One region of the Pseudarthrobacter sp. MDT1-56 genome, then DNA from elsewhere that is predicted to be linked to it. Evidence: riboswitches for the same ligand, from Rfam matches in the RefSeq annotation. Region 1 holds a riboswitch; the other holds the start of a gene.

Region 1 (7,242 bases):
CGCCCCGCCGTCGACGCCGACATCGAATACTTCCCGTCCGAGGACCCGATCGAGGCGATGAGCCTGATCACCGCCGGCATCGTCACGAACTCGGAAGTGACCATCCGGCGCGTCCCGATCGAATTCATGGAAATCGAACTCGCGACGCTGGAACAGATGGGCCAGCGGCTGGAGGTCTCCGGCGAGTACCTGGCCCGGAACGGGCGCACCCGGCTGGTGGACGTCACCACCAGGACCTCGGAACTGCGCGCCCCCGAGGACAAGATCCACCCCATGCCGTTCCCCGGGCTGAACATCGACAACCTGCCGTTCTTCGCGGTCATCGCCGCGACTGCCCAGGGCCAGACGATGATCCACGACTGGGTCTATGACAACCGGGCGATCTACCTGACCGAACTGAACAAGCTCGGCGCCCAGGTGCAGCTGCTGGACCCGCACCGGATCTACGTCAATGGACCCACCAAGTGGCGTGCGGCCGAGGTGGGCTGCCCGCCGGCACTCCGGCCCGCGGCCTGCCTGCTGCTGGCGATGCTGGCCGCCCGCGGCGTCTCGGAACTGCGCAACATCTATGTGATCGAGCGCGGCTACGAGGACCTGGCCGAGCGGCTCAACACCCTCGGCGCGAAGATCGAGTACTTCCAAGACTGAATCCGCCGAACCCGCTGAACCCGCCCGGGTCCAAGGCCCCCGAGCGTTTCGGCGGATCGTGTCGCACAATAGAGACATGCGCACCTTCGGCGTGGAGGAAGAACTGCTGATAGTGGACCCGGAAACGGGGATGCTGCTGGCCCTCGCCGGCGTTATGCTGCCCAGCCTGGTCCCGCCCAGGCAGGACGCGGGCCCGGTCGACCCGGCACGGCTGCATGACATCGGCGAGGGCACCGATTTCAGCTATGAACTCAAATTGGAACAGATCGAAACCCAGACGCGGCCGTGCCTGGACTACACCGAACTGCTCCGGCAGCTCAACCACGGCCGGGCCCACGCGGACCAAGCCGCCCAGGTGCACGGCGGCCGCGTCGCCGCCCTCGCCACCTCGCCGCAGGGCTCCGCCACCCACCTGACGCCGAATCAGCGCTATCTGACCATGCAGCAGCGCTTCGGACTCACGGTCCGGAACCAGCTGACCTGCGGACTGCACGTCCATACCTTCGTGGAGTCTCCGGAGGAAGGCGTGGCCGTGATGGACCGGATCCGCGACAAGCTCGCCGTGCTGATCGCCCTCAGCGCGAACTCCCCCTACTGGAACGGCGCGGAGACAGGATTCGAAAGCTACCGCACCCAGGCGTGGAACCGCTGGCCGGGGTCGGGTCCCACGATGATCTTCGGCAGCCTGCCGGTCTACCGGCGACTGGTGACCCGGCTGGTGGAAAGCAACGTCCTGATGGACGAGGGAATGGTCTACTTCGACGCGCGGCTGTGCCGGAATCATCCAACCGTGGAGATCCGGGTCGCCGATGTCTGCCTGCGCGCCGAGGACGCGGCGCTGATCGCCGTGCTGGTGCGCGCGCTCGTGGAATCGGCGTCCCGGGAATGGAACGACGGCGTCGACCCCGCCCCGGTGCCGACGCTGCTGCTGCGGATGGCGGCCTGGCAGGCCAGCAACTGCGGACTGCGCGGGCAGCTGCTGGACTTCGGGACCTTCACCCCGGCCCCGGCCGCGGAGGTGGTCCACGCACTGGTGGATTTCGTCGCACCGGTGCTGGCCGAACAGGGCGAGCTGGAGCTGGTGCGGGCGGGCGTCGGCCGGATCCTGGCGGAGGGCACCGGGTCGCAGCTGCAGCGGGAGCCGTACCACGCAGGCGGCCTGGCCGCCGTCGTCGAACGGGCCGTCGAAGTGACCCTGCGGGGAACCGTCACCGGGGACCTCACCGACGGGGACTCATCCCTGGGCCGGGTCCGCCGCGGCTGACCCACCGCGGGCCGGAACAGTCCTAGACCTGCTTCATCGCCTGGCCGAGGTCGCGGGTCAGGTCCTCAATGTCCTCAAGGCCCACGGAGAGGCGCACCACGCCGTCACTGAGCCCGATCGCCGCCCGGCCCCCGGGCCCCATGGCGCGGTGCGTGGTGGTGGCCGGGTGGGTGACCAAGGACTTCGAATCGCCCAGGTTGTTGGAGATGTCGATGATCCGCAGCGCATCCAGCAGCGCGAACGCGGCCTCTTTCGCCGAACGCCCGGCGGACGGGGAGAGCTCAAAGGTCAGCACGGTGCCGCCGGCCTTCATCTGCCGGGCAGCCAGATCGTACTGCGGATGGGACGGCAGCAGCGGGTACCTGACCCAGCTGACCGCGGGCTGTTCCTCCAGCCATTCGGCCAGCCGCAGCGCGGAGGCGGAGGAGTGGTTCACGCGCAAGGCCATGGTCTCCAGCCCTTTGGTCAGCACCCAGGCGTTGAAGGCGGAAAGGGCCGGGCCGGTGTGGCGCATGAGCTGCTTGACCGGGCCCTCGATGAACTCCTTGGTGCCCAGGATCGCCCCGCCGAGCACCCGGCCCTGGCCGTCGATGTGCTTGGTTCCCGAATACACGATCACATCGGCGCCGAGCTCCCCGCAGCGCTGCAGCAGGGGGGTGGCGAAGACATTGTCCACGACGACCGTCGCCCCGGCGGCGTGCGCCAGCCCGCTCACGGCGGCGATGTCCACGATTTCCTGCATCGGGTTCGACGGCGACTCGAAGAAGACCGCCGTCGTGGGCTCCGACAGCGCCGACCGCCACTGCTCCAGGTCCGGGCCGTCCACAAAGACCGTCTCGACGCCCCAGCGGGGAAGGATTTCGTTGAGGATCACGAAGCAGGATCCGAACAGCGAACGGGCCGCGACCACCCGGTCGCCGGCGGCCAGCAGGGCCCCGAGGGCAGTGAAGACCGCGGACATGCCCGAGGCGGTCGCGAAGCAGGCCTCGGTGCCTTCGAGCAGCCGGAGCCGTTCCTGGAAAGTGGCCACCGAGGGGTTGCCGTAGCGGGAGTAAACGAAGCGCTCGTCCTCGCCGGTGAAGGCGCGCTCCGCGGCGGCCGCGGATTCGTAGACGAAGCCGGAGTTCAGGAAGACCGGTTCGGACGTTTCCTGGAAACCGGTGCGGTCGAGTCCGCCGCGGACGGCCTGGGTGTCGGCGCTCCAGCCGGCGGCATCAGGGTTGAAGGTCACTTAGTGCTCTCCGAGGTTGGTGGGCAGGCCGCGGTTCTTCCAGCCGTTGACAGTGCGCTCGCCGTGGCGGTCCGGTTCGCCTTCGAAGCCCTCAAGAATGTTGTAGGAAATGAAACCGGCGTCCGTCGCGGCAATCGCCGCGGCGATGGACCGGGCGCCGGACCGGCAAAGGAAGACCAGTTCGGTGCCTTCGCCCTCGGGAGCCTGGAGTTTCAGTTGCTCAACGAACTGGGAATTGGGGACGCCGCCGGCCAGGTTCCACTGGATGAAGAGCGGATCGTTCCGCTTGGTGCCCGCGGCCGCGGTGTCGGGGATGCCGATGTGGGCCCATTCGCCCTCGGTGCGGACGTCCACCAGGATGGCGCCCTTCTCCAGCTTGGCCCAGGCCTCCTGCGGGCTGAGGTCCCCGGCGTAGCTCACGCGTGGCCCTCGCCGTCGAACTCGAGGTCATCAACGGCGTTGGCGACGGCGGCATCGGCGCTGGCGATCGCCGCCGGCAGCACGACGGCCTGCGCCACGATGACGCTGCTGCCGTTGAAGGTGGCGGTCGGGCTGCCGTGCAGCACGTAGCCCTCGGCGAGGGCGGCCGAGACGCGCTCACAGAAGGCGCGGTCATCGGGGCCGGAAAACAGGCGGTAGGCCAGTTTTTCCTCGGCGGCACCGGGGACTGCGGGGGACGGGGCGGGTGCTGTCCCGGGGACAGCGGGGGCGGACGCGTCAGGCACGACGGATCTCCTATCTTTCACGCTTGCAGCTCGAATGGTCGATATGCCGAGTATTCACCTGAGGCACCCCGCCGCGAAAGGGAGGGTTGCCGACCGGCAAGTCAGGGCTTGGCGCCGGTTCTCATTACTCACCAAAAAACGTAACACCTGCAACGCCGGCCTGCATCGCCGCCGTCGTCATGTTAAGTAACGCTCCGCCCCGCAACGCGGGGGAGGGGAGGACTACTCGATTGTGGCGTAGAGCGCGTTGAGCTCTGCGGTGAGTTGCCGGCGCAGCTCGGGGGTGCCGATCTCTTTGCCATCGATGTGGTTGACGGGTGCGAGCAGCCGGATGCTGGAGATCAGCCAGACGGCGTCGGCGTCGTACAGGTCTCGGGGCTCCAGCGGGCCGTAGCCCAGCTCCCAGCCGGCGGCCTTGGCCGCGATGAACAAGGCACCCTGCGACGTGCCGGGCAGGATCCCGCTGTCGAGCTGGGGCGTTATCAGCCGCCGGACGGTGCGCACCCCGCCGGCACCGTCGTCGGACGTCTCCAGGTGCGCGAGCAACACAGTCGAGGTCGGACCCTCCAGCACCCGGCCGTCCGCGGAGGTGAAAATTACGTCGTCCGCGCCCTGGGCATGCGCGTAGCGGAGCGCGGCCATGTTGACGGCGTAGGACAGCGTCTTGGCGCCCATGAGCAGCCACGGGGCCCGTTCCCCGATGTCGCTGTCATAGCCGCGGTCCAGCAGGATGACGTCGACGCCGGTCTCGCGCTGGCGCCTCCCGGCGGGCCCGGGGGCGGAGGCCTGGACCCAGCAGGTGGGCGTGCCCGCACCTTCGACGCCGCGGGTCACGAGGAGCTTGACCACGAGTTCGTCGTCCTCGACGGTCCCGGCGCCCGGCACGTGCTGGCGCCGGAATTCGCCGATCGCCGTCTCGATGGCCCGGCGCCAGGTTTCCTCCGCAGGGATGTCCAGCTCCAGCAGCCGGGCCGACCCGGCCAGCCGGTCCAGGTGCGCCTGGAGCTTGCGGGGCTGCCCGCCCACGGCCAGCAGCGACTCGAAGACCCCGTCGCCGCGCGTCGCGCCCTGGTCCGTCGCCATCAGCTGCGGCCTGGTGGCATCGGCCAGACGGCCGCCGTCGAACGCCGGATCCAGGAAGACCAGCACCGGGACAGGGGCGGGGGCGGCAGCATGAGAAGTCATGGCTTCAGCTTAGTGCGGCGGGCTGCGGGATAGGATTTGACCGTTGCCCGTTCCGGAACTCTTCCGCGGGTCTGGAACTTGAGGGGTTCGTCTGTGTTGTGGCCATTTTCCCTGGCGGAAACTCTCCCGTCCTGGGTGATCCTGATCCTGACCGTGGTTGACCTCGCCATCCGGGTCCTGGCCCTCGGCATTATCCCCGGAAACCGCCGTCCCACCACGGCCATGGCCTGGCTCCTGATCATCTTCTTCGTTCCGGCCGTCGGCCTGGTCCTCTTCCTGCTCTTCGGCAACTTCCGGCTCTCCCGCAAGCGCCGGGCGCAGCAGGACGCCGTGAACACCCGGGTACGCGCCGGGGCCTCCGATCTGGCGATGGTGGAAAGCCGCTACGAGGGCCCGGAATGGGTGTCCTCAGCGGCGGAACTGAACAAGACCCTGGGCTCGCTGCCGATGGTCGACGGCAACCACGTGGAGCTCCTGCCCGGCTACCCGGACTCGATCAAGGCGATGGCGGCTGCCGTCCGGGAGGCGAAGTCGTTCGTCAACGCCGAGTTCTACATCCTGAGCTCGGACCACGTCACGGACGAGCTGTTGACCGAGATGGAGAAGGCGGCCGAACGCGGTGTCGAAGTCCGCCTCCTGTTCGACCACCTGGGGACCCTGCGCATCCAGGGCTACAGCAAGCTGATCGCCCGGCTCAAGGCCAGCAAGATCCGCTGGCGGCCCATGCTTCCGCTGCGGCCCGTGCACGGGCAGTGGCGGCGGCCGGACCTGCGGAACCACCGCAAGATCATGGTGATCGATGGTGAGATCGCCTTCACCGGGTCGCAGAACCTGATCGAGCCCTCCTACAACAACTCCCGGCACCGCAAGATCGGCCGCGAGTGGGTCGAGCTGATGGCCTGCCTGCGCGGACCGATCGTCACCACGCTCAACGTCGTCTTCGCCACCGACTGGCTCAGTGAAACCGACGAATCCCTCGAGGGCCAGCTAGCGCACCGGCCCGAACTGCACGCCGGAAACATCACCGCCCAGGTGGTGCCCAGCGGCCCCGGCTTCATCACCGAAAACAACCTGCGGCTCTTCAACACGCTGATTTACTCGGCGCAGCGCAAGATCTCGATCTGCAGCCCGTACTTCGTCCCCGATGATTCGCTGCTGTACGCGGTGACGACGGCGGCGCAGCGCGGGGTCGACGTCGAGCTCTTCGTCTCCGAAAAGGGCGACCAGTTCCTGGTCCACCACGCCCAGCAGTCCTACTATGAGGCGCTGCTGGAAGCCGGGGTGCGGATCTACCTGTACAAGGCCCCGTTCGTGCTGCACGCCAAGCACTTCACCATCGACAACGAGGTGGCCGTGCTGGGCTCCAGCAACATGGATATGCGCTCCTTCTCGCTGAACCTCGAGGTCTCGGTGATGCTTCTGGGCGAGGACATCGTGCAGCGGATCAGCGCCGTCGAGGACACGTACCGGGGCATTTCGCGCGAACTGACGCTCGATGACTGGATGAAGCGGCCGATGGGGGTCAAATACGTGGACAACGTCGCCCGGCTGACGGCGACCTTGCAGTAACCGGCGTCAGCCGGGCGGGAACTCCGCGCCAAGCGCCGAGAGGACCCCGAAGGCCTTGGTCCGGATCTCCTCGTACTCCTCCTCCGGCGAGGAATCCGCGGTGATCGCTCCGCCGACGCCGAGGCTGAGCCCGGTGCCGCCTCCGGCCTGTGCCGTGAGGACGAGGGTGCGGATCGCAACCGCCAGGTCGGTCGCGCCGTTGAGCGAGAAATAGCCGATCGCGCCGGAGTACACACCCCGGGGTGCGCCCTCGAGCCGGTCCAGGATGGCCATGGTGCTGACCTTGGGGGCGCCGGTCATGGAACCGGCCGGGAAGCAGGCCGCGACGGCCTCGGCCCGCGGCATCCCGGGCCGAAGCCGGGCATCGATGGTGCTCACCATCTGGTGGACCGTGGCGTAGCTTTCGATCGCGCAGAGCCGGCTGACCGTCACCGAGCCGGGGACGGCGAAGTGGCTGAGATCGTTGCGCAGCAGGTCCACAATCATGATGTTCTCGGCGCGGTCCTTCGGGGAGGACTCAAGCTCGTGCCGCAGCAGCGCGTCCCGTGCGGGATCCGCGTCCCGGTGCCGGGTGCCCTTGATCGGCTCCGCGCGCATCCCGCCGTCGGCCGTGATCCGCA
Region 2 (7,242 bases), on a different contig from region 1:
GCCATGGTCCATAATTCCGCCGGGTCTGCCGCCACATGCACGTCCTTCACCAGAATCAAATCTTCGCCTCCCTGCTCATCTTCAGCTCATCGTCCAGCCGCACAACGGCGGCCGGGATCTTTCATTCACAACCCCGGCCGGCGGGCAAATATTCCGCAAAAGTGCAAGACTAGAACCGGTTCCCCCGCATCGATTCCGCGGTTCGTTCATCCAGGAGGAAATTCATGTCCTTTGTCCGCTTTCTCGCCCGGCCCATGCTCGCCTCCAGTTTCGTCCTTGCAGGCATGGACAAGCTCAAGAACGCGGATGACACGGCCACGCAGCTGTCACCCCTGCTGCGCCGTGCGGCTGAATCCCTGCCGTTCCAGACCAACGAAAAGGTGCTGGCCCGCGTTATCGGCGGAACCCAGGTGGGAGCAGGCGTGCTCTTCGCGCTCGGCAAGTCAGCACGCCTGGCCGCCACGGTCCTGGCCGTCATCTCCGCACTCAACGGCTACGTTGAATGGCGCAGCGCCGACATCACCTCCAAGGAGGGCCGCGACGCCCGCCGCAAGCAGCTGCTCAAGAACGTATCGCTGACCGGAGGCGTACTGCTGGCTGCCGTCGACACGAACGGCCGGCCCAGCCTGGCCTGGCGGGCCGAGCACCTCGCCGCGGACGCCAAGAAGAACGCCGGCCACTTCGCCGCCGACGTCAAGAAGTCCACCGGCCACCTGGCCACCGACGTCAAGAAGACCACCAACAAGCAGCTGAAGAAGGCCGACAAAGCCGTGCGCAAAGCTGTAGACCACACCGTCGGAGCCTAAAGCAGCAATGACAGGCACCACCCCCACCGCAGCTGCCCCCTCCGTCCCCGCCGCGGGCGCACCACTCTGGCGGGCGCCGTTCGCCGACCAGCCGCTCGACGCAACGGTCACCGTTCCGGGATCCAAATCCCTGACCAACCGGTACCTCGTGCTGGCCGCCCTCGCCGACGGACCCTCGCGGTTGCGGGCCCCGCTGCATTCCCGGGACTCCGCACTCATGATCGAGGCACTGCGGCAGCTCGGTGCCACCATCACGGAAGTTCCGGGGGACGGCGACTTCGGTCCCGACCTGGCCATCACGCCCATCAGCCAGGACGCTGCCGGGTCCCGGACCGGCATCGACTGCGGACTGGCCGGGACGGTCATGCGGTTCGTCCCGCCCGTCGCGGCCCTGCGCCGGGGAGTGACACTGTTCGACGGCGATCCGCACGCGCGCAAACGCCCGATGGGGCCCATCATCGAAGCGCTCACCGGGCTGGGCGTCGCCGTCACCGCACCCGACGGCGGTCCCGCTTCCTCGCTGCCGTTCGCCGTCGCCGGTACCGGCGACGTGCGGGGCGGCCACCTCGTCATCGATGCCAGCGCCTCCTCGCAGTTTGTGTCCGCGCTGCTCCTGACCGGTGCCCGCTTCACCGAGGGACTGCACCTGGAGCATCAGAGCAAGGACCACGCCGGGAAGCCCGTCCCCAGCCTGGACCACATCAACATGACGGTCGCCGTTCTCCGCGGAGCCGGGGTCGTCGTGGACGATTCCCGCCCGAACCACTGGATTGTCTCCCCCGGGCCCATCCGCGCCTTTGATCTCAGGATCGAACAGGACCTCTCCAACGCGGGCCCCTTCCTCGCGGCGGCCCTCGCCACCCGCGGCACAGTCCGCATCCCCAACTGGCCGGCCGAGACCACCCAGGTCGGCGATCTGTGGCGCGGTATCCTCACGACGATGGGGGCCACGGTGACGTTCACGGACGGCACCCTGACCGTCACCGGCGGCCCCGAGATCAAGGGCGCCGACTTCGACGAGACCAGCGAACTCGCCCCCACAGTCGCCGCACTTTGCGCCCTAGCCAGCAGCCCCTCGCGGCTGAGCGGCATCGCGCATCTCCGCGGGCACGAAACAGACCGGCTGGCCGCTCTCGTCGCAGAGGTCAACCGCCTGGGCGGCGACGCCGAGGAGACCTCCGACGGCCTCATCATCCGTCCCGCACCGCTGCACGGCGGTGTCGTCCACAGCTATGCCGACCACCGGATGGCCACCGCGGGCGCCATCCTGGGCCTGGCCGTTCCCGGCATCGAGGTCGAGGACATTGCGACCACCGCCAAGACGATGCCGGACTTCCCGCAGATGTGGGAGTCCATGCTCGCCCAGGGCACCGCCGGAAACGCAGCCACCGCAAAGAAGGACGCCTCCGGTGGCACGCAGCACTGACTCCTGGGACGAATCCGACGTCCGGATCCGCCCGAACAAAAAGGGCACCCGGCCCCGCACCAAGGACCGGCCCGCCTACGACGACGCCGTCACCGGCCGGATCATCACCGTTGACCGCGGACGCTACACCGCCGTCGTCGCCGAAGGCACCCCCGAAGAACGCAAGATCATCGCCGCCCGCGCCCGGGAACTGCGCCGCAACCCCGTCGTCGCCGGCGACTTCGTCTCCCTCGTCGGGGACGTCAGCGGCGAACCCGACACCCTGGCCCGGCTGGTCAAGATCCAGGACCGCAGGACCCTGCTGCGGCGCAGCGCCGACGACACGGACCCGATCGAGCGCGCCGTCGTCGCCAATGCCGACACGCTGGTGATCGTGGTGGCGGCCGCCAATCCGGAGCCCCGGACCGGATTCATCGACCGTGCCCTCGTGGCCGCGTACGACGCCGGCATCGAGCCGCTGCTGCTCGTCACCAAGGCCGACGTCAAGGATCCCGCGGAACTCCTCTCCAACTACCAGCACCTTGCCTTCCCGGTGATCATCTCCAAGACGGCGGACTCCGCCGCCTCCGGCATCGATGCCCGCTCGGACGACGGACTTTCCGCCCGGCTGGACAAGGACGCCGTCTCCCAGCTTCGCGCCCACCTCGACGGGAAGGTCACCGTCATGCTGGGCCATTCCGGTGTGGGCAAGTCCACCATGGTCAACGCCCTGACCGGCGCCGAGCGCGCCACCGGCGGCGTCAACGCCGTGACCGGGCGCGGCCGCCACACCTCCTCCTCCGCGCTGGCCCTCAAGGTCAACGAGGCGCCGCCGGGCAGCTGGATCATCGACACCCCCGGCATCCGCTCCTTTGGCCTTGCCCACGTGGATCCCGACCGGATCCTGCGCTCCTTCCCGGACCTCGAGCCAGGCACCGACGACTGCGAGCGGGGATGCAAGCACGATTCCAGTGCCGTCAACTGCGGGGTGGACGCCTGGGTTGCTGCCGGCCATGCCGGCGAGTCCGGCCCCGCCCGGCTCGCCTCGCTCCGCCGCCTGCTGGGGACGGACCCGCGGATGGAAGCCCAGGACGTCAAGGAACTGGGTACCGTCTCCTAGTCCGGCAGGCCGGCTGTCCGGCCGTCAGCCGCCCCGTGCCCGGCCGCATCCGGCGGCGCAGGCCCGTGGCCTCCCGCCCCGCAGCCCGCTTTGGCGGTAGTTTGGAACCATGAGTCAACCCGCTTCGAGCTACAACGATGACCTGCGCCTTGCCCATGTACTGGCAGATTCCGTAGATTCCCAGACCATGAGCCGCTTCAAGGCGCTCGACCTTCGGATTGAGACGAAGCCGGACCTGACGCCGGTGACCGACGCCGACAAATCAGTCGAGGAGGCCATCCGCGGCCAGCTCTCCCGCTCCCGTCCGCGCGACGCCGTCCTTGGCGAGGAGTTCGGCAGTTCCGGCCATGGCTCCCGCCGGTGGATCATCGACCCGATTGACGGGACCAAGAACTTCGTCCGCGGCGTCCCGGTCTGGGCCACCCTGATTGCCCTCGTCGACGAGGGCGAGCCGGTCGTCGGCGTCGTCAGCGCCCCGGCGCTGGGCAAGCGCTGGTGGGCCGCCAAGGGTGCCGGAGCCTACATGGGCCGTTCGCTGGCTGCCGCCACCCGGCTGAAAGTCTCCAACGTCTCCAAGCTCTCGGACGCCTCCCTGTCCTATTCCAGCCTGGGCGGCTGGAAGCAGCGCGGCAACCTCGACGAGTTCCTTGACCTCACCGAGAAGGTCTGGCGGACCCGCGCTTACGGCGACTTCTGGTCCTACTGCCTCGTGGCCGAAGGTGCCGTCGACATCGCCTGCGAGCCCGAACTGAACCTCTACGACATGGCCGCGCTGGTCCCGATCGTCACGGAGGCGGGGGGACGCTTCACCTCCCTCGAAGGCGAAGACGGCCCCTTCGGCGGCAACGCCCTCGCCACCAACTCCATCCTGCACTCGGAGGTTCTCAAGCGCCTCAACCCGGGCCTGGACGACCTGCTCTAACAACCCGCTTCCAAGGATTCCCCAACCTCCCTGTACGACTCTGTCAAAGACGCCGGCCCCGACAGCCGGCCTCAAGACTAGGGCATCTTTTTGGGAGGAGAGCAGCCTTGTCTGACACACATCAAGCCTCGATTCGCGGCACCTCCGTCGTCAGCCCCGTTCTGCTGGTGCTCGTGGCGAAGTACCGGGACCTGGACCCCGCGTCCGCCGCCGCCCTGCACGCCGCTTCCGCCGGGCTCGCACAGCATATTCTTACCGGCAGTCCGCCCGTCGCAGCATCCGTGGTCCTGTCCACCTGCAACCGATTCGAAATCTATTGCGAAGTCCCGTCCCTGGCGGTCCTTGAAGCCGCTCGCGCAGACGTCCTCGATTCAGTCCAGTTCTGCTCCGGGCTGCCAACGATCCGCCTTTCGGCCCTTTTCGAGGAACTCCGGGGAACCACGGCTGTCGAACATCTCTTCGCCGTTGCAGCGGGCCTGGACTCGGTCGTTGTGGGTGAGCGCGAAGTCGCCGGCCAGGTCCGGCGCGCTCTCGCCGACGCACAGGCCGCCGGAACCACCAGCGGGCGGCTGGGCAGGCTGTTCCAGGCCGCGTCCCGCACGGCCAAGGATGTCGGGGCTCAGACCTCGCTCAGCAACGCGGGCAGATCCATCGCTTCGGTCGCCTTGGACCTCGCCGCCGGAACGAGGCGGGCCGGGACCACCGGGACGTCGGCCGTTCTCTTCGGTACCGGTTCCTACGCCGGTTACGTGGCGGAGCTGCTCAGGAACCGAAAATGTTCCGAGATCTCCGTCTTCTCCCATTCCGGCCGCGCGGAGGCCTTCGTGGCGGCCAGGGGCGGTAGAGCCATCTCCGCACAGCAGTTGCCGGCAGCCGTTGCCGGATCCGATCTTGTCATTGGCTGTAGCGGTGCAGGGGTCCGCGTCGACGCTGCCGCCCTCGCCCGGTGGCGTGCGGGTGCGGCGCGTCCCCTCACCGTCATCGACCTCGCTCCCAGCCACGATTTCGACCCGCACGTGGCGGAACTGCCGGGGGTGGACCTCATTACGCTGGAATCGGTCCACCTCGCCGCTCCCCCGGCGGATGCCGAAGCGCTGCGCCTCGCGCGCGCCCTGGTCCGGCAATCGGCACGCCACTTCGAGGAGCAAGACGCGGCCCGCGCTGTCGATGCCGCCGTCGTCGCCCTGCGCGAGCACCTCCAACAGGTCCTGGTGAGCGAAATGGAGCGGGTCAGCAAACAGCACGCCCGGGGCGCCTCGACTGAAGACGTCAACCTCGCCCTCCGGCGCATGATCCGGCGCGTGCTCCATACCCCGACGGTCCGCGCCCGGGAGCTCGCCGCCCTCGGACGCCAGGACGACTACACGGCGGCGCTGCATACGCTGTTCGGCCTCAGCGTCCAGGCCGACAATGAGGCTGCCGCCCCGACCCCTGAGCGGGGTATTGCTGCCTCTTGATCGTCGCGCCACGATCCGCCTTGGGGCTGTCCGGTAATAACCGGCGCGCGCCTCGCGTAACAAACGGCTTCACATTCATGTCCCGCCTTTCTGCGGCAGCAGGCATGTCCTAGGCTCGAAGCAGGTCACGAGTGCCAGCGCTAAACCCCGGTTTGCTGGCCGGCAACCCTCCATTCGCGGTGGGGTGCCCCGGGTGACGACCTGGCCGGTCCGGAACGGACCCGGCAAGCGCGGATCCCCGGTGTGTGGGGTCCTTTTCGAGCGAGGTCCCATGACTACTGCCACCATTCCTGCCACCCCTGACTTTCAGACCGGCGCCAGCCAGGCCCGTCCCGACGCGCGGTTCGCCGTAGCCCGACGGCCGCTGGCCGCCGTGACCGGCGCCGAGATCCAGGCACCGCTCATTCAGGGCGGCCACGTCCGCTACGCCAACCTGGACTACGGCGCCTCGGCCCCTGCCCTGTCCGTGGTCTCGGCCTACCTCAACGAGATCCTGCCGTACTACGCCAGCGTCCACCGCGGCGCCGGCTACGCCTCGCAGATCAGTACCTCGGTCTACGAGAACGCCCGCACCATTGTCCGGGAGTTCGTGGGCGGCCGGCCGGACGATGCGGTGATCTTCACCCGGAACACCACCGATTCCCTGAACCTGCTGGCCGGGTGCCTGCCCGCCGTCGACGGCGTGCACACCGGCGAGGTGCTGTACCTCGACATTGAGCACCATGCCAACCTGCTGCCGTGGCAGCGCGTCCCGCACCGCAGCGTCATCGCCGCCCCCACCCTCGCCGCCACGCTGGAACTGCTCCGCGCGGAGCTCGCCCACAGCGGCGTCAGCCTGCTCGCCGTGACCGGCGCCTCCAACGTGACCGGCGAGATCCTGCCGATCCGGGCCCTGGCCGCCCTGGCCCACGACTACGGCGCCAGGATCGTCGTGGACGCCGCCCAGCTGGCGCCCCACCGGCGGATCGACATCGCCGCGGACGACGTCGACTACCTTGCCTTCTCCGGGCACAAGCTCTACGCACCGTTCGGCGCCGGGGTTCTGATCGGCCGTCCCGACTGGCTCGACGCCGGCACCCCGCACCTGGCCGGCGGCGGAGCCGTGCAGGACGCCAGGATTGACAGCGTCAGTTGGACCACCGGCCCGGCCCGGCATGAAGGCGGCTCCCCCAACGTCCTTGGCGCCGCCGCCCTGGCCCGGGCCACCCAGGTGATCGCCGATCTGGACGCGGACCAGTGGCACACGCACGAAAACGCCATCCGGTCCTTCCTCGTTGAGGGCCTTGCCCGGATTGACGGTGTGACGGTCCACCAGATCTTCTCGGACAGTGCCTCCTTCGACTCTCCGGCAGGCGCCGGGCCTGGCAACGCCGCGGGCACCGCCACCGGTACCGGCACGATCGGCGTCGTCAACTTCTCGGTGGAAGGCTACGACGCGGGACTGGTGGCGGCGTACCTGTCCGCCGAACACGGCATCGGGCTGCGCGACGGCCGCTTCTGCGCGCACCCCCTGCTCCGGCGGCTCGGGCTCC

The links. Region 1 has a riboswitch for S-adenosylmethionine ahead of AC50YC_RS16655 (DUF1737 domain-containing protein). Riboswitches for the same ligand answer to the same signal wherever they lie in the genome.
Region 2: linked by a shared signal. The riboswitch ahead of AC50YC_RS05970 (aminotransferase class V-fold PLP-dependent enzyme) and the one ahead of AC50YC_RS16655 (DUF1737 domain-containing protein) in region 1 are both predicted to bind S-adenosylmethionine.

The regions. Positions count from the first base shown of each region.
Region 1 covers NZ_JBWZCK010000012.1:98,699-105,940, reverse strand. Annotated here, with positions in the region: gene AC50YC_RS16675 (UDP-N-acetylglucosamine 1-carboxyvinyltransferase) at 1-648, shown strand, start outside; gene AC50YC_RS16670 (glutamate--cysteine ligase 2) at 725-1,912, shown strand; gene AC50YC_RS16665 (O-succinylhomoserine sulfhydrylase) at 1,935-3,143, opposite strand; gene AC50YC_RS16660 (rhodanese-like domain-containing protein) at 3,144-3,563, opposite strand; gene AC50YC_RS16655 (DUF1737 domain-containing protein) at 3,560-3,787, opposite strand; SAM riboswitch class IV at 3,883-3,997, opposite strand; gene AC50YC_RS16650 (aminodeoxychorismate lyase) at 4,091-5,053, opposite strand; gene cls (cardiolipin synthase) at 5,147-6,622, shown strand; gene pabB (aminodeoxychorismate synthase component I) at 6,629-7,242, opposite strand, start outside.
Region 2 covers NZ_JBWZCK010000003.1:207,373-214,614, forward strand. Annotated here, with positions in the region: gene AC50YC_RS05940 (sigma-70 family RNA polymerase sigma factor) at 1-5, opposite strand, end outside; gene AC50YC_RS05945 (DoxX family protein) at 225-806, shown strand; gene aroA (3-phosphoshikimate 1-carboxyvinyltransferase) at 814-2,232, shown strand; gene rsgA (ribosome small subunit-dependent GTPase A) at 2,216-3,331, shown strand; gene hisN (histidinol-phosphatase) at 3,441-4,253, shown strand; gene AC50YC_RS05965 (glutamyl-tRNA reductase) at 4,361-5,710, shown strand; SAM riboswitch class IV at 5,834-5,947, shown strand; gene AC50YC_RS05970 (aminotransferase class V-fold PLP-dependent enzyme) at 5,982-7,242, shown strand, end outside.